One region of the Streptacidiphilus sp. MAP12-16 genome, then DNA from elsewhere that is predicted to be linked to it. Evidence: riboswitches for the same ligand, from Rfam matches in the RefSeq annotation. Region 1 holds a riboswitch; each other region holds the start of a gene.
The links. A riboswitch is a leader RNA that binds a small molecule or an ion and turns the genes downstream of it on or off. The one in region 1 is predicted to bind S-adenosylmethionine.
Positions count from the first base shown of each region.

Region 2: it holds a riboswitch for S-adenosylmethionine, as region 1 does, so the genes downstream of both, ABIA33_RS08395 (aminotransferase class V-fold PLP-dependent enzyme) here and ABIA33_RS13865 (transporter substrate-binding domain-containing protein) in region 1, are expected to answer to the same signal.
Region 3: it holds a riboswitch for S-adenosylmethionine, as region 1 does, so the genes downstream of both, thrC (threonine synthase) here and ABIA33_RS13865 (transporter substrate-binding domain-containing protein) in region 1, are expected to answer to the same signal.

Region 1 is NZ_JBGCBY010000009.1:43,126-49,098, reverse strand. It holds gene ABIA33_RS13880 (NtaA/DmoA family FMN-dependent monooxygenase) at 1-1,261, opposite strand, end outside; gene ABIA33_RS13875 (LLM class flavin-dependent oxidoreductase) at 1,278-2,486, opposite strand; gene ABIA33_RS13870 (putative leader peptide) at 2,734-2,814, opposite strand; SAM riboswitch class IV at 2,836-2,946, opposite strand; SAM riboswitch class IV at 3,114-3,224, shown strand; gene ABIA33_RS13865 (transporter substrate-binding domain-containing protein) at 3,461-3,976, shown strand; gene ABIA33_RS13860 (polysaccharide deacetylase family protein) at 3,966-4,691, opposite strand; gene ABIA33_RS13855 (YhjD/YihY/BrkB family envelope integrity protein) at 4,968-5,867, opposite strand.
Region 2 is NZ_JBGCBY010000005.1:222,157-228,129, forward strand. It holds gene ABIA33_RS08375 (c-type cytochrome) at 1-206, opposite strand, end outside; gene ABIA33_RS08380 (heme-copper oxidase subunit III) at 312-932, opposite strand; gene ABIA33_RS08385 (hypothetical protein) at 1,273-1,686, shown strand; gene trpD (anthranilate phosphoribosyltransferase) at 1,754-2,845, shown strand; SAM riboswitch class IV at 2,930-3,049, shown strand; gene ABIA33_RS08395 (aminotransferase class V-fold PLP-dependent enzyme) at 3,129-4,502, shown strand; gene ABIA33_RS08400 (Lrp/AsnC family transcriptional regulator) at 4,536-4,817, opposite strand; gene ABIA33_RS08405 (rhomboid family intramembrane serine protease) at 4,814-5,617, opposite strand; gene ABIA33_RS08410 (hypothetical protein) at 5,806-5,973, shown strand, end outside.
Region 3 is NZ_JBGCBY010000003.1:116,329-122,301, forward strand. It holds gene ABIA33_RS04445 (trehalose-6-phosphate synthase) at 1-736, opposite strand, end outside; gene ABIA33_RS04450 (glucosyl-3-phosphoglycerate synthase) at 886-1,863, opposite strand; SAM riboswitch class I at 2,046-2,180, shown strand; gene thrC (threonine synthase) at 2,198-3,517, shown strand; gene ABIA33_RS04460 (MoaD/ThiS family protein) at 3,514-3,789, shown strand; gene ABIA33_RS04465 (cold-shock protein) at 4,351-4,551, shown strand; gene groL (chaperonin GroEL) at 4,886-5,973, shown strand, end outside.

The sequences.
Region 1 (5,973 bases):
GGACCACGGTGTCGGCGAACTCGTCCAGGCCGCGCGGGGTGATGTGCGGGACGAGGATGAAGCCGTCGCTGGCGTCGGCCTGGACGAAGTCGTTGATGGTGGTGGCGACGGTCTCCGCGGAACCGACGAAGGTCTGCCGGCTCGTCGTCTCGATCACCAGCTCGCGGATCGAGAGCTTGCGTGCGGCGGCCTTCTCGCGCCACTCGCGGGCGGTCGCCAGCCGGTCCCCGAACATCCGCACGCTGGCCCGGCCTCGGGCGATGGTGTGCTCGCCCGGAGCGGGGTCGATCTCCGGGAGCGGCCCGTCGGGGTCGTACGCGCTGAGGTCGCGGTTCCAGAGCTGCTCCAGGAACTTGATCGCGGTCTGTCCGCTGACCTGTGCCTTCCTCACCTCGTAGGCGTGCTCGGCGGCTTCGGCGTCGGTGTCGCCGAGGACGAAGGTGGCTGCGGGGAGGATCAGCAGCTCGTCCCGGCCCCGGCCGTGGCGGGCAAGTCGGCCCTTGACGTCGGTGTAGAAGGCCTGGCCTGCCTCCAGGGTGCTGTGCCGGCTGAAGATGGCGTCGGCGGTGGAGGCGGCGAACTCGCGGCCCTCCTCCGAGTCGCCGGCCTGGAAGATGACCGGACGCCCCTGCGGGCCGGTGGGGACGTTGAACTGGCCGGAGATGTCGAAGTGCTGGTCGTGGTGCTCGAAGCGGCCCGGGTCGGGGTCGCCGAGGAAGGCCCCGGACTCCTTGTCGGCGAGGATGTCGTGGCCGTTCCAGGAGTCGAACAGCTCCTGGGCGGCGCGCAGGAACTGCTCGGCCCGGGAGTAGCGGTCCTCCTGCTTGAGGAAGCCGCCGCGGCGGAAGTTCTCGCCGGTGAAGGCGTCCCAGGAGGTGACCACGTTCCAGGCGGCCCGCCCGGCCGAGAGGTGATCCAGGGACGCGAACTGCCGTGCCACCTCGTAGGGTTCGTTGAAGGTGGAGTTGATGGTGCCGGTGAGACCGATTCGCTCGGTGACGGCGGCCAGCGCGGCGAGAACGGTGAAGGTGTCGGGACGGCCGACCACGTCCAGGTCGTAGATCTCGCCGCCCTGCTCGCGCAACCGCAGTCCCTCGGCGAGGAAGAGGAAGTCGAACTTGGCGCGCTCGGCGGTGCGCGCGAAGTGCGCGAAGGAGCTGAACTCGATATGGCTGCCTGCCTCGGGGTCGCTCCACACGGTGGTGTTGTTGACGCCGGGGAAGTGGGCAGCGAGGTGGACCTGCTTCAGGGGCTTGCTCATGGTCGGCTCTCTCTGCTCAGACGGCGGCGGCGTAGCGGTTCGCCGGACGGGGGAGTCCGAGCAGGCCGCGCAGGGTGTTCGCCTCGTAGGAGGTGCGGAAGAGTCCGCGGCGCTGGATTTCCGGGACGAGGCGGCGGGTGATCTGCTCCAGGTCGTGCGGGACGGTGGCGGGTCGCAGCCGGAAGCCGGTGAGACCCGCCTGCTGCCAGTCCTGAAGCAGGTCGGCGAGCTGCGCGGGCGTCCCGGCGAACACGTGGGCGTCGCTGCCGTACGCAGAGCCGGCGAGCTCGTCCAGGTGGTCCCGGCGATGGACGGCGGAGGCCGGGTCGTCGTCCAGGAACACCACCAGGTCGCCGAAGACGTGCAGGATCTCGTCGGCGCGGCCTGCGGCTGCCTGCTCCGCGCGGATCTCGGCGAGGACGGCGGCGGCCTGGGAGCTGTCGCGCGGGGTGACGAAACCGACGTCGGACGAGCGGGCGAGCAGGCGGTAGGGGATGGTCGCATGGGCGAGTGCGGCGACGACCGGCTGGCCCTGCGGCGGGCGCGGCGTGATGGACGGGCCCTTCACGCTGAACGTCGGGCTCTCGAAGTCGATGTAGTGCAGCTTGTGGCGGTCGACGAACCGGCCGGTCGCGGTGTCGCGGATCTCGGCGTCGTCCTCCCAGCTGTCCCACAGTCGCCGGACGACCTCGACGTAGTCGGCCGCCTCCTCGAACGACTCGGTGACCAGGGACTGGACCTCTGGCTGGTCGAAGTCCTCCAGCCGGAACGGCGGGAAGGTCCGGCGGCCGAACAGCGCCGCCTCGTACGGGCGCGCCGACACCTGCACCCGCACGCCGGCCCGGCCGGTGCTCACGTAGTCGAGGGTGGCGATCGCCTTGGAGAGGTGGAACGGCTCGGTGTGGGTGGCCACCGCGGTCGGAATCAGGCCGATGTTGCCGGTCAGCGGTGCGATCCGGGCGGCGGTCAGTACGGCGTCCAGTCGGCCGCGGACCTGGTCGGTCCGCCCGTCCGTGATGTTGTAGTCGGTGGACTGGAGGCCGAGGGAGTCCTCGATGGTCACGAAGTCCAGCAGTCCTCGTTCGGCCTCGGCCACGAGATCGGACCAGTACCGGGCTGTGAGAAGTTCGTCCGGCCGGGCGTCGGGCTGCCGCCAGGCCGCGGGGTGCCAGCCCGCGCCGTCGAGGGCGACCGCGAGGTGGAGGGCGGGGCGTGGTCGGGGCATGGGGATGTCGCTTCCTGCTCGGGAGGGTGCTCCACCGGTCTCCACCGGTAGGGCGGGCATGCCGAACGGAACCGCGTCGGGGTGTGTTGTCTGGCCCGGGGCGGAGTCGGCGGGAGGGAGGGTGCTACCAGGGACGCGCAGTCCGCCTGGGGCGGTGCACGGCGGCGCGGCGTCGGACGCCAGCGGCCGCGGACGCCAACGGCCGGGGTCCTATCGCTCCCGGGCTGTGCGGCTCAGGCTGTGCGGCTCAGGCCGTCGGACAGAGGGCGCTGGCGATGCGCTGGAGATCGATGTGTCGCCGTGAGTACGTGCCTGTGGCCTGACGCACTGCTGTCCACCTCCGCCTTCGAAGTCGCGCTTACAGGACGGCACCGTCCTGTCGGGTCGTCACCTGGAGCACCCCGCCGCGTTGGAGGGTTGCTGGTCAGCAAGCCAGGGCTTGTCGCTGACGCTCATTACCTGCTCACACCGTAACTTCGAATGGACGTCGAGCACAATCCCCATAGATCAACTGGAGATCGACCGGCGGTCAACCGGTGGCTGATTCCATCGCCTCGGCGGCGACCTGAATCCCTACTGGATCGATAGGTATTGCCCAGTCGTGGTTGAACGGTTAACGTGATCCCTGGTGATGAGCGTCAGCGACAAGCCCTGGCTTGCTGACCGGCAACCCTCGTCCGCGGTGGGGTGCTCCAGGTGACGACCCGACAGGACGGTGCCGTCCTGTAAGCGCGAGGCCCCGAGGGCCCGACGACTGTGAGGTGAACCATATGCAGGTACGAGGCGTCGGCGACAGCGACGGCAGCACGCCGCACCCGCACGGCTCCTTCCAGCTGCGGATCGCCCGGTGCCACCAGGACCTGCTCCCCGTGAGCAACGCGCTGTGTCCGAGGACATGTCCGGTCTGTTGACCTCACCCGCGCCCTCCGGCGCCGAGGACTGATCCGTCCACGCCGTCACCCCCTCGCCTCGACATCGACCTGCGCAACGCCGTCGCCAAGGTGCTCGGCGTCACCTGGGACGTGCAGTACGGCGCCTTCCCCACCGTCATCCGCGGTGTGCTGAACGGCAAGTACGACGTGGGGCAGGCCAACTTCGGTGCCACCAAGGCCCGCGAGCGGGTCGTCGACTTCGCCACGTACCTCAGCGACGGCCAGTCGTTCCTGGGCGCGAAGGACATAAAGATCGACAAGGCCACCACCCTCACCGACCTGTGCGGCTACAACGTGGCCACCAGCTCCGGATCCACCTTCCAGCAGATCCTCACCAACGGCGCGTCCGCGTGCGCCGCGGCCGGCAAGAGCCCCTACCAGGTGCAGTACTTCAGCGACACCGCACCGATCTTCCTCGGGCTGGCCAACGGCAAGGTGGACATCTACTTCGGCCCCACCCTGAGCCTGAAGTACACAGCCGCGCGCATCCCCGGGACCAAGTACCTCGGCCAGATCAGCACCAGACCCGTGGGCCTCGTCCGCCACATCAGGGTGTGACGAAGTAGTAGCCCTGGTCCAGCAGCCACGGGATTGCGATGCGCAGGGCGGCCACAGTCTCGGAGCGGTCCCCGCCGCCATCATGTTCGAGGATGATCGATCCACCGTGAGTGTGCTGTTCGATCTCCCGCACGATGTGGGCGGTGCCCGGCCTGGACCAGTCGCGGGGGTCCACCGACCAGTCCACCGGGCGTAGCCCCAGTTGACGGCATGCGGCGAAGGTCTCCGCAGTCCAGACCCCGTAGGGGGCGCGGAAGATGCCGGGCGCAGTGCCCGTTATTCGGAGGATCTCGGCACTGGTGCGCTCGATTTCGCTGAGCAGCACCCCTGGCGAGACCCGCGCCAGATCGGGATGCGTCCAGGTGTGGTTCGCTATCAGATGTCCCTCGGCAGCGACTCGGCGCACCAGCGTCGGGTAGGCCTGCATCTGCTCGCCGACCTGGCAGAAGGTCGCGGTGATTCCGTGCCTGCCGAGGATCCCCAGGACCTGCGGGGTCCACTCGGGGTGAGGTCCGTCGTCGATGGTCAGCGCGATCGCGCGCGGGCCCTGGTGGACGTAGAACTGGGGCTTCTCCGGATCCGCGGCCCGCCGCCGCGGCCGCGGTTTCGCCTCGGCGGCGGCCGGGGTGGCGTTCGCGAGGGCACTGACCACGAGGAGGCCGCCGAGCGAGAACAGGGCCCTGCGGGAAACGAGCGATCCCTCCGTTGAAGTCAAGACCCCTCCTGTTGGTTGAACGATGCCTCGGCCGAGGGAACGGCTGCGCCGGGCCGGCCGGGCCGCCGTCCAGCATTCGCATCCGTCCCGAAGCTCCCTGAGCCTCGTCGTGCGCAGCATGGCCAGCGAGACGATCACATCCCCGAAGGCCGCCACAGCCAAACCACATGAGGCCAATCGGGCGGTGCAGTAGTGCGGTCGCGTCTCCCTGGACGCTCTCCGGCGCGCCGGACGGCTTGGCCGAGAGAGGACCGCCTTTTTTGAGCTGAGGACTCCTCAGCCAGCCTGGCGCCGCCGTGGCTGCGGTCGTGACCTGGAGACCCGGCGATCTCGCAGGGGCTGCTCGGGATCGCGGCCCGCACTGAACTCGCGGCCGAGCAGCGCGCCGCCGAACACGACCACCCCGGCCCCGATCATCCACGACTGCACCAGCAGCACCGTGCCGATTGCTCCGTAGGTGAGGGCGTCGCTGGCCAGCAGCGGGGCGAGGACCAGCGATGAGACGACTCGCAGGCCGACCAGGCCGAGCGCCGTGAAGAACGCTCCGGGGAACAGTTGGCGCCAGGAGACGCGCCCTGCCAGGAGCAGGTGCTGTCCCCACCAGAAGAGGACGGTTCCGGTCGCGTAGGTCAGGAGTCCGCGGAACGTACCCTCCGCCCATCCGTGCTGGAGCAGCGAACCGCTGTGCACGTCCACGAAGAGGCATGCGGTGAGGGCAGCCAGCCAGGTCAGCTGGCGCCACACGGCGTGCCATCGTCCGGGCGGCAGGTCCCAGATGCGCTCGTAGCCGGTCTGGATGCAGGAGGAGAAGGATATTCCGAAGACCACACCGGCCACGACGCTGAAGACGCTTGTGGTGCCCAGCACGCGCTGGGGCGCTGAGAACAGGTTCCGTACCGTCGTCGCGGGCGTCCCGGTCACGCCGAGCCCGTCCACGAGCCACCCTGCGAACCCCTCGCCGCGGACCGGGTAAGCCGCCGCCACGACGATCAGCAGCGGCACCAGCGTGACCAGGCCGAGGGCGGCGAAACCGAGCGCCCGGTGCATCAACTCGACGTCCCGTGCCCGCCCGCCGAACCGGTAGACCCAGGACCGCCGCCAGGCGCGTCGCACGCGGCGACCCCAGGGCGGTCTCCGGGGACCCATGGGGGTCACCGGGGCGGTCACGCCGGACATGGCTCCTCACTTCCCGGGTGAGTGCGGGTTCGGTGGTCGCCGTCCTTTCCTGGCCCGGAAGCCGCCGACTTGAGGCCGACCCGCGCATACCCCGCTCCGACGCTCG
Region 2 (5,973 bases), on a different contig from region 1:
CCTTCGCCGGACAGGCCGTGACAGCTGGAGCAGCCGACGGCGTACAACTTCTTGCCCTGCTCGACCGAGAGGGTCTGGCTGCTGTCAGCCTGCGCGCTGTTCGCGGGCGCGAACGCGGCATACAGCCCCCCGGTTGTCGCCAGCGCAAAGAGTAGGACGACGAGCGCTGCCAGCGGGTGGCGCCGTCGTGCGGAGAGCTTTTTCACGGATTAACCCCGGTGTGAGGATCAGGAGCGTCTGGAGTCTGGTTGACCGTCAGGTCGGTCTGCTGGGACCGCCCGGCGGTTGCCGAGGGGACGGTCCGACCCTGCCTACTTGATCAGATAGATGGTCGCGAAGAGGCCGATCCAGACCACGTCGACGAAGTGCCAGTAGTACGAGACCACGATCGCCGCCGTGGCCTGCTCGTGCGTGAACCGCTTGGCGGCGTACGTACGGCCCAGGACCATCAGGAAGGCGATCAGACCACCTGTCACGTGCATTCCGTGGAAGCCGGTGGTCAGGTAGAACACCGAGCCGTAGGGGGACGAGGACAGGGAGAGGTGGTCGTCCTTCACCAGGCTCGTGTACTCGTAGATCTGACCGCCGATGAACATCGCACCCATGATGAAGGTGACGATGAACCAGGCCCGGAGCTTCTTCACGTCGCCGCGCTCGGCGGCGAAGACACCCATCTGGCAGGTGAAGGAGGAGAGCACCAGAACGGTGGTGTTCACCGACGAGAAGGGAACGTTGAGCGCATCGTTGTGCGCGTGCCAGTACGCCGTTCCGGTAACCGAACGGAGTGTGAAGTACATCGCGAAGAGGGCCGCGAAGAACATCAGCTCGGAAGCCAGCCAGACGATGGTTCCGACGCTGGTGAGGTTCGGCCGGTTGACCGATCCGTGTGCGTGCCCGGTTTCTACTGCAGTTGCTGTCGCCACGACCGACATTATGTCGGTCGCTTATTCCGTCTTCACCCCGGGGGGTGTCCCTCGGTGTGTCCGCGTGGTGACGTACCCTCCGCCGGGCCGGGGACGGCTGACGACCTCGCAGGTAGCCCGGATGGCAGGGGGTCCGGTTGGGTGACTCCCGTGCGCGACTGGCCGGGGGGTCGCCCGAAATGGTGAACCGGGAACCGCCGGACGGCTGCCCCGCGTCCGCCGCGGCGGTCTACCGGGTACGTCCTGGCGATCTACCGGTACGTCCTGGTGCCAGGGCCGGTGCTTCCGGAGTAGCATCCGCGGCAGACGCCGAAGTGGTCCCGATCACACCCCAGGGGGATAGCGGACGATGGCACTCAACGTTCTTGTCTACAGCGACGACCGGAACACGCGCGAGCAGGTCCGGCTGGCGCTCGGACGGCGGCCGGCCGCGGACCTGGAGGAACTCCAGTACCTGGAGTGCGCGACCGCGCCCGCGGTGATCAAGGCCCTGGATGCGCACGCGAAGGGCACCCGGCGGCTGGACCTGCTGGTGCTGGACGGCGAGGCGAACCCGGTCGGCGGGATGGGACTGTGCCGCCAGCTCAAGGACGAGATCTACGGCTGCCCGCCGGTGCTGCTGCTGATCGGCCGACCGCAGGACTCCTGGCTCGCGGCCTGGAGCCGCGCGGACGCTGCCGTCCCCGCACCGGTCGACCCGGCGGTGCTGGCGGAGACGGCGAGCACGCTGCTGCGCAGCGGGCACGCGCATCTCGTCGGCTGAGATCCTCCCTCTGGGCGCCGTCCCCGGTCGCTAGGCTGGCCTCTCCCTACTTACCCAGTGAGAGGCCATGGCCATGGCGGCTGCGCTGAACAACGGCGTGAACCCTGCGAACGGCGGCGGCGACCCCGTGCAGGCGCGGTCCTGGCCGGATGTCCTCACGGCTCTCGTCTCCGGTGCCGACCTGTCGGCGGGCGAGACCGCGTGGGCGATGGACCAGATCATGAGCGGGGAGGCGACGCTCGCCCAGGTTGCCGGGTTCATGGTGGCGCTGCGCGCCAAGGGCGAGACGGTGGAAGAGATCGTCGGCCTGGTCGACGCCATGTACGCGCACGCCACCGTCATCGAGGTGCCCGGGCGGGCCGTGGACATCGTCGGCACGGGTGGCGACCGGGCGAAGACCGTCAACATCTCCACCATGTCGGCGGTCGTCGCGGCAGGCGCCGGCGCGCTGGTTGTCAAGCACGGCAACCGCGCCGCCTCCTCCGCGAGCGGGGCCACCGACGTGCTGGAGCAGCTCGGCGTCAACCTGGAGCTGTCGCCCCGGCGGGTCGCCGAGGTCGCGGTCGAGGCCGGGATCACCTACTGCCCGGCGCCGGTGTTCCACCCGGCGATGCGCCACGCCGGACCCGCCCGCCGGGATCTCGGCATCGCGACCTTCTTCAACCTGCTCGGCCCGCTCACCAACCCGGCGCGGGTGACCGCGAACGCGGTCGGCTGCTTCGACACCCGGATGGCCGGGCTGATCGCGGGCGTGCTCGCCCGGCGCGGGTCCTCGGCCCTGGTGTTCCGGGGCGACGACGGACTCGACGAGCTCACCGTCACCGGCACCTCCACGGTGTGGCAGGTGCGCGACGGCGAGGTGCGGCGGACCAGCTTCGACCCCCGCGAGGTCGGCATCGAGTACGTCGGCATCGAGGCGCTGCGCGGCGCCGACGCCGCCTACAACGCGCAGGTCGCGCGCCGGGTCTTCACGGGGGAGCAGGGTCCGGTCAGGGACGCGGTGCTACTCAACTCGGCGTCGGCGCTGGTCGCGCTGGACCAGACGGACGCGCCGCTGGCGGAGCAGCTGGCGGTGGCGATGAAGCGCACGGCGGAGTCGATCGACTCGGGTGCGGCGCAGGCGGTTCTCGCCCGCTGGTCTGCGGCGACGCGGCGCTGACAGCACCCTCCTCGTCAGCGTCTGCGTCTCGGATGGCGGTCAGGGGTTCGCCCGAGGGGCGGACCTCTGACATACTCCTTCCCAGGTCACGAGTGACAGCGCATTGGCCCCGGCTTGCTGTCCGGCAACCCTCCTTCCGTGGCGGGGTGCTTCCGGGTGACGACCAGGCCCTACGGCAACAACGCCGCAGGGCAAGCGCGGATCCCTCCCTTTTTTGAGGCTGCCGGCCTGAGGCTGCCAGCGGCCTTGCCAGGGATCCACTGGACTCCCTGGAGGGGTAGTCATGTCCGCATACCCGAACTCTGTTTCCGTGTGCCGACCGCTCGCGGTTCTCGGTCGTGACGTCGAGGTCCCCCTCGTCAGCGGGGCGAAGGTCAGCTACGCCGCGCTTGACTACGCCGCCAGCGCCCCCGCCCTGCAGCGCGTCTGGGACGACGTCGCCGCGTACGCCCCTTACTACGGCAGCGTGCACCGGGGCGCCGGGTACCTCTCGCAGCTCTCGACGGACCTGTTCGAGCAGAGCAGGGTCACCGTCGCCGAGTTTCTCGACCTGCGCGAGGGCGACCAGGTCGTCTTCACCCGCGCCACCACCGACTCGCTGAACCTGCTGGCGAGCGTGCTGCCGGCCGGCACCCGGGTGTACGCCTTCGAGACCGAGCACCACGCCTCGCTGCTGCCCTGGCGCCGCGAGGACCTGTCTGTCACCTACCTGCGGGCGCCGCGCTCCCCGCAGGAGGCCGTCGCGGCGCTGGAGTCGGCGCTGGCCGAGGGAACGGCGGGGCCGCGTCTGGTGTGCGTCACCGGCGCGTCCAACGTCACCGGGGAGATCTGGCCGGTCCGCGAGCTGGCCGAGGCCGCCCACCGCCACGGCGCCCGGATCGTCCTGGACGCGGCGCAGTTCGCCCCGCACCACCCGGTGTCGGTCCGCGAGTTGGACGTCGACTGGGTCGCTTTCTCCGGCCACAAGCTCTACGCGCCCTTCGGCGCGGGCGTCCTCGCCGGGCGCGCCGACTGGCTGGACGCCGCCGAGCCGTACCTCGCCGGCGGCGGCGCGAGCCGCACCGTGGCGCGGGAGACCGACGGCTCGGTCGCGGTGGAGTGGCACCAGGGTCCCTCGCGGCACGAGGCGGGGTCGCCCAACGTCATCGGCGCCTACGCGATCGCCTCCGCCTGCCGGGCCTTGGCCGAGGCCGGGTTCGAGCAGTTGGTCGCGCGCGAGCAGTATCTGATCGACCGGCTGCGCGCGGGGCTTGCCGAGATCCCGCAGGTGAAGGTGCTGACCCTGTTCGGCGAGGACCACCCGAGGGTGGGCGTGCTGTCCTTCGTGGTCCAGGACTGGAACAGCTCGCACTTCTCGGCCGCACTGTCCGCCGAGTACGGCATCGGTGTCCGCGACGGCCTGTTCTGTGCGCACCCGCTGGTGCGCACGCTGCTGGGCGGCCAGGAGACGACGCCGTCCGAGTGCGGGGCGCCGGAGGCGTCGCTGCCGGGGGAGCGGAGCCTCAACGCCATCCGGGTCAGTTTCGGCGCCGGCACCCCGGAGGAGCACGTGGACCGCTTCGTCGCGGCCGTGCGGGAGCTTGTCACCGAGGGCGCGCAGTGGGCCTACCGTACCGAGGGCGGCCGCTGCGTGCCGGACACCCGCCGGACCGGCTGAGACCGGTCGGTCCAGGCCTCCGAGCGACGGGTCCTACTCGTCCAGGCCGAGGGCGAAGGCGGCGTCCAGGTCGACCTTGGAGTAGGTGCGGAACGCGATGTGCGTCTCCGTGTGCTCCACCCCGGGCACCTTGTTGACCTGGCCGGGGATGACGTCGGCCAGGTCGTCGTGGGCGCGCACGCGGATCATCGCCACCAGGTCGAAGGCGCCGGAGACGGAGTACACCTCGCTGACGCCGTCCAGGGCCGCGATCGTCTCGGCGATCTCGGGGATCCGGTCGACGTTGGTCTTGATGAGCACGATCGCGGTGATCAAGGGAGGTCTCCTGGAAGGACAGCGGCACTGTTGCGGCCAGAGTATCCGCGCCTGCGGCAGTAGAGCAGCCAGGCGAAGAGGAAGCCGCCGAGGAAGCCGATGAGATGGGCCACGTACGCCACGCCGGTGACGGCGGCCGAGGCGGCGTGCACCGACCTCCACTGGATGGCGAACCACACCCCCAGCACCAGCCACGCGGGGAAGCGCAGCGGGAGGAACAGCAGGAAGGGGAGCAGGCTGGTCACCCGCGCCCGCGGGTACAGCCGCAGGTACGCGCCCAACACGCCTGCGATCGCGCCCGACGCCCCCACCAGGGTCTGGCCCGCGCTGTTGGCATGGGCCTCGAACAGCGCGTAGCCGTAGGTCGCGAAGTAGCCGAGGGCGACGTAGCTGAGCAGGAACGGCAACCGTCCCATGCGCTCCTCGACCATCGCGCCGAAGACATAGAGGAAGAGCATGTTGCCGAACAGGTGCAGCCAGCCGCCGTGCACGAACATCGCCGTGAGCACGGACAGCGCCGGGACCTTGGGGAAGTGGGCGGGCGCGGGGCAGCCGGCGGTCCGGAAGGACCGCAGCGGCTGGTTGTCCAGCAGTTCGCTCGGAATCACGCCCCAGTGCTGGTAGTACGTCAGTTCCGCGCAGGCGCGTCCGGCCCCGGTGCCGTACAGCGGGTCGAGGCCGGACACCGGGCCGACCAGGAAGACCACCACGCACGCGGCGATCAGCGTGAAGGTCACCACGGGGACGTATGGCAGCGAGACGTACGGATCTGGCTTATCGTCACGAACCAGGGTCACCATCTACCAAGCATTCCTTGGCGGGACAAATCTGACACTGCGGAGCTGGGACGGATGGGGACGGTGTCCCGGGATATCAGCGAGGCCATAGGGTTCTGGGGTAGGCGTAGCCGAGAACCGCGCTGCTCCGGGCGGCTCCGGGCTCCAGAGCCCGATGCCGGACCCGGTGCCCCGAGCCGAGAGGACCACCCATGTCTGTCCCCCTGCCCACCGAGGGGACCCGGTGGCGCTGCACCCAGTGCGGCAACCTGACCCGCTTCGACGTGACCCGTTCCTCGCGCGTGGTCGAGTTCGTCCACCTGGACCTGGCGGGGGAACCGCGCGTGGAGGAGCGTGAGGTGCTCAGCGAGACGGTGGAG
Region 3 (5,973 bases), on a different contig from region 1:
GGGCGTGCACCCCGAGCCGGGTGGTGCGTCCCTGGTACGTCACGGTCAGCGCAGCGCGGTCGACGTCCGCGTCGAGGACAGCCTCGCAGCAGTCGGCGAAGGCGCTCGCCCAGCGGCGGGTGAGGAATCCGGCGCGGTCGGCGCCGAGGATGCCGGCGAGCACGTCGCGGGCGACGTCGTCGGGCAGCAGCCGGTAGTAGTCCGGCGGGGCCCAGGGGGTGTGCGAGAAATGCCCGATCCGCAGGTCGGGTCGGAGCTCGCGGAGCAGCCGCGGTGTCAGTGACAGGTGGTAGTCCTGGACCAGCACGGTCGCCCCGGGCGCCGCGGCCTGGGCCAGGGCCTCGGCGAAGGCCCGGTTGTACGCCTCGTAGGAGGCCCACTCGCGACGGAAGGAGGCGCCGAACACAGGGGTGGTCGGCGTGTTGTAGATGAGGTGGTGGACAAACCACAGGGTGGAGTTGGCGATGCCGTTGTAGGCGCGGGCGAAGGTCCCGGCGTCGATGTCGAGCATCCGGACGGAAGGATCGGTGAGGCCCCGCCGGGTCGCGACGCGATCGCCCTCGGAGAGCGCCGCGCAGACCCAGACCGACTCGATGTCGTTGCCGATGGCGGAGAGTCCGGACACCAGTCCGCCACCGCCCCTGCGGTGCGTCAGCGTGCCGTCGTCCTCCACCGTGTAGGAGACGGGCCCCCGGTTGGATGCGAGCAGAATCCGTGCGGGACTTGCGTTGGCCATGAGTCCTACCTTGCCTCTCGCGGAGGGAGTCAAACGGAGGGAGTCAATCAGGGGCTGGAATGGGGAGCCGAATGGCGGAGTCGAACCTCGGAGTCGAAGGTCGGAGTCGAAGGTCGGAGTCGAAGGTCGGAGTCGAACCTCGGAGTCGGTCAGACATCGCGCTCGGGCAGCGTGACGATGGGCGGCCGTTCGACGGTGGGTATGTCGACGGTGGTCGGCGTGAAGCCCGCGGCGGTGCGGGTGAACTGGGTGAGCCGCAGTCTGACCAGGTCGTCGCCGGCCTTGAGCCGATCCGTGCGGGCGAGCCGGTCGAGTGCGGTGAGGTGGATGGTGGCGGCCATCCGGCCGAGCGCCAGCGCGTCCTGGTGGCGGTGGTGCCGCACGCCCACGTCGACCTGGGCGAGGGCGTCCAGACCGGCCAGGTCCAGCGCGTCCACGAGCAGGCCCAGTTCCACGCCGTAGCCGGTGGGGAAGGGCAGCCGCTCCAGCAGCGCGCGCCGCGCCGCGTACTCGCCGCCGAGCGGCTGGACGAATCCGGCCAGCAGCGGCCAGTGCAGGTTGAGCAGCGGGCGGGCGACCAGCTCGGTGACCCGGCCGCCCCCGGCCGGGATGCTGACCGTGCCGTCGGCGGTGTCGGTGTCCAGCGGCCGGTCGTACATGGCCTTGACGAAGGCGACGTCCGGCTCGGTCAGCAGCGGCCCGACGATGCCGGAGACGAACGTGGAGTCGAACTCGCGCAGGTCGGCGTCGATGAAGCAGACGATGTCGCCGGTGGTGACCAGGAGCGATCGCCACAGCACCTCGCCCTTGCCGGGGATGACGGGCAGGTGCGGCAGTATCGCGTCGCGGTGCACGACCCGGGCTCCGGCCGCGGCGGCCGCCTGGCCGGTGCGGTCGGTGGATCCGGAGTCGATCACCACGAGCTCGTCGACCAGCGGGACGTCCTCCATCAGGTCGCGGCGGATCGCGGTGACGATCTCGCCGACCGTCGCCTCCTCGTCCAGCGCGGGCAGTACGACGCTGACGGTGCTTCCGCTCGCCCGCTTGGCGGCGAGCAGGTCGGGCAGCGGGCGGTCGGCGGCCGTCCAGGAGCGGCGGCGCAGCCAGTCCGCGACCTCGTCAAGCACAGGACTCCTCGTCATGGTGTCGTCGTCATGGTGCTGTCGTCATGGTGTTGTCGTCTCGCCTCGCGGACGACTGTGATCGGGGCGGGGCGCTTCGGTTACAGTCTTGGGGACGACGCACACCCGGCGCACATCGGGGGTGCCAGTCTCACAAATGCGTCCGCCTGCTGGGCGGACCGCCATAGAGCTCATCCAGAGGGACTGAGGGAACGGCCCGTTGAAGTCCCGGCAACCCTCCTGCCAGTACAAGCCGTCGCGGCCCTGGTGGGGAAGGTGCCAATTCCGTCCTGCGGCGAGACGCGCCGTGGGGAAGATGAGGAGAGAGGGCCTCGCCATCATGGCTGTCACATCTGTCACCGCACCTTCGCAGGCAGCAAGTCCGCAGGCAGCACCTCCGCAGGTCGCCGCGGAATCCTTCGGCCCCGCCGTCGCCCTGTCCTGCCGCGAGTGCGGCGCACGGACCGCGCTGGCCCCCGACTTCGCCTGTACCGAGTGCTTCGGTCCGCTGGAGGTCGCGTACGAGCTGCCCACCGGCGACCCCGAGGCGCTGCGCGCGCGGATCGAGGCGGGTCCCAACAACATCTGGCGCTACGCGCCGCTGCTTCCGGTGTCCGTCGACGTCGCGACGAAGCCCAATCTGAACCCCGGTTGGACCAAGCTGGTCAAGGCCGACAACCTGGCCCGCGAGCTCGGCGTCACCGGCGGCCTGTACGTCAAGGACGACTCCGGCAACCCGACGCACTCCTTCAAGGACCGGGTCGTCGCCATCGCCGTCGAGGCAGCGCGCACCTTCGGCTTCACCACCCTCTCCTGCTCCTCGACCGGCAACCTGGCCGGCGCGGTCGGCGCTGCCGCGGCCCGTACTGGGCTCCGCTCCTGCGTGTTCATCCCGCACGACCTGGAGGCGGGCAAGGTCGTGATGGCCGCCGTGTACGGGGGCGAGCTGGTCGGCATCGAGGGCAACTACGACGACGTGAACCGCTTCTGCTCGGAGCTGATCGGCGACCCGGCGGGCGAGGGCTGGGGCTTCGTCAACGTCAATCTGCGCCCGTACTACGGCGAGGGCTCCAAGACGCTGGCGTACGAGATCTGCGAGCAGCTGGGCTGGCGGCTGCCGGACCAGCTGGTCATCCCGATCGCCTCGGGCTCGCAGCTCACCAAGATCGACAAGGGTCTGAAGGAGCTCATCGCCCTCGGCCTGGTCGAGGACAAGCCCTACAAGATCTTCGGCGCGCAGGCCGAGGGCTGCTCCCCGGTGTCGGCCGCGTTCAAGTCCGGCCAGGACGTGATCCGCCCGGTGAAGCCGAACACGATCGCCAAGTCCCTGGCGATCGGCAATCCCGCGGACGGCCCCTACGTCCTCGACATCTGCCGCCGCACCGGCGGCGCGGTGGAGGACGTCAACGACGAGCAGGTCGTGGACGCGATCAAGCTGCTCGCTCGTACCGAGGGCATCTTCGCCGAGACCGCGGGCGGCGTCACGGTCGGCGTGCTGCAGAAGCTCATCAAGAACGGCCTGCTCGACCCTGCCGCTGAGACCGTCGTACTGAACACCGGCGACGGTTTGAAGACCCTGGACGCGGTGGAACCCACCACCGGTCTTTCCGCCACCATCCGCCCCACCCTTGACTCGTTCCGAGAGGCTGGCCTCGCATGAGCGTCAACGTCCGCATCCCGACCATCCTGCGCACCTACACCGGCGGGGCCGCCGAGGTGGCGGCCGAGGGCGCGACCCTGGCCGCGGTCATCGACGACCTGGAAACCAACCACAACGGCATCCGGGGCCGCATCCTCGACGACACCGGCAAGCTGCGCCGATTCGTCAACGTGTACGTGAACGAGGACGACGTGCGTTTCGCGGACGGCCTGGAGACGGCAACTCCGGACGGTGCGGGCGTCTCGATCATTCCCGCCGTGGCCGGCGGCTGAGCCGTCCGACCTGCCGAACCCGGCTATCCCCATAGCCGACCGGTCGTAAGCCGGGGCGCCCGCACATTCGGGGCGTCCCGGCTTTTCGCATTCATGTCCGTCCCCCGTGCACGGGGCTGACCGGGCGTAGGGGTAGAGTGAGTTCCGGTTGCTTCTGACCGTCTCACCAGTTACTGCGCAGTCGGCGCAGGATTCAAACCCCCTTCGCTTCCGCCACGTGCGCCACCCCTGAATCACTCCTGCACCACCGGCAGTCCAGCGCGATGCCCCGTCCCGTTGGCTGAGACGGGAACCGGCGCGGAGGCGCGCTCGAAGCATCAGAAAAACCGAAGTGATTTGTCGGGTAAGTCTGCTATGCCCGGACCGCTTTGCGGGCGTTTGTTTGCATTGATTCGCCGCTGTCCCTTAACGCCCGCCAAGAATTCTCCGCCTTATGCCCTGTTGCGGAGGGCATCTGAGTGGATACATTCAGCGTCGGTTGAGCGCTGCGCCACGCGTCGGCGTCTCGGCCCGGTCCGCGGAGTGCGGTCCGTGAAAGGGCCAGTAATAGGGGAGTTTGGAATGGCTCAGGGCACCGTCAAGTGGTTCAACGCGGAGAAGGGGTACGGCTTCATCGCGGTCGACGGTGGTGCGGACGTGTTCGTCCACTACAGCGCGATCCAGATGGACGGGTACCGGTCGCTCGAAGAGGGCCAGCGAGTGGAGTTCGAGATCTCGCAGGGTCAGAAGGGTCCGCAGGCGGACATGGTCCGCGTGGTGTGACCGGTCGAGCGATCGCTGACTGACGACAGGACCGGCTGGGCCTCGTTCCGAACGAAGCGCAACTCAGGTCTTCCAGTAGGCCCGTGCCCTCTTCGGGGTGCGGGCCTCTCGGCGTTCCGCGCCCCTCGCCACCGCCCCTTCACACTCCATCTGCTTGCACTCGGAGGGGTCGAGTGCTAATCATTGGCGTTAGCACTCTGAGGTAGAGAGTGACAACGGGCCGGGTAGGTGAGGCCCCGGGCGCGACGGGAAGGAACCGTCGCAGGTCGGGTCCGTCCGTCGCGGGCGCCAGCGCGGTCCATACGAAGCCACCCTGTCCGGGAGGACCACTTCCATGGCCAAGATCATTGCCTTCGACGAGGAAGCTCGTCGCGGCCTTGAGCGCGGGATGAACCAGCTCGCCGACGCTGTCAAGGTCACGCTCGGTCCGAAGGGCCGCAACGTCGTCCTTGAGAAGAAGTGGGGCGCCCCCACGATCACCAACGACGGTGTCTCCATCGCCAAGGAGATCGAGCTCGAGGACCCGTACGAGAAGATCGGTGCCGAGCTCGTCAAGGAGGTCGCCAAGAAGACGGACGACGTCGCGGGCGACGGCACCACCACCGCCACCGTTCTCGCCCAGGCGCTCGTCCGTGAGGGCCTCCGCAACGTCGCCGCCGGGGCCAACCCGATGGCGCTGAAGCGCGGCATCGAGAAGGCCGTCGAGGCCGTCTCCGCCGAGCTCCTCGCCCAGGCGAAGGATGTGGAGACCAAGGAGCAGATCGCCTCCACCGCCTCCATCTCCGCCGCCGACCCGCAGATCGGCGCGCTCATCGCCGAGGCGATGGACAAGGTCGGCAAGGAAGGCGTCATCACTGTCGAGGAGTCGCAGACCTTCGGTCTGGAGCTCGAGCTCACCGAGGGCATGCGCTTCGACAAGGGCTTCATCTCGGCGTACTTCGCCACCGACCTGGAGCGTATGGAGACCTCGTTCGAGGACCCCTACATCCTGATCGCCAACTCCAAGATCGGCGGGGTCAAGGACCTGCTCCCGATCCTGGAGAAGGTCATGCAGTCCGGCAAGCCGCTGCTGATCATCGCCGAGGACGTCGAGGGCGAGGCCCTGTCGACCCTGGTGGTCAACAAGATCCGCGGCACCTTCAAGTCCGTCGCCGTCAAGGCCCCGGGCTTCGGCGACCGCCGCAAGGCCATGCTCGGCGACATCGCCATCCTCACCGGTGGCACTGTCATCTCCGAGGAGGTCGGCCTCAAGCTGGAGAACGCAGGTCTGGAGCTCCTGGGCCGCGCCCGCAAGGTCGTCATCACCAAGGACGAGACCACCATCGTCGATGGTGGCGGCGAGAGCGACCAGGTCGCCGGCCGGGTCAACCAGATCCGTGCCGAGATCGAGAACAGCGACTCGGACTACGACCGCGAGAAGCT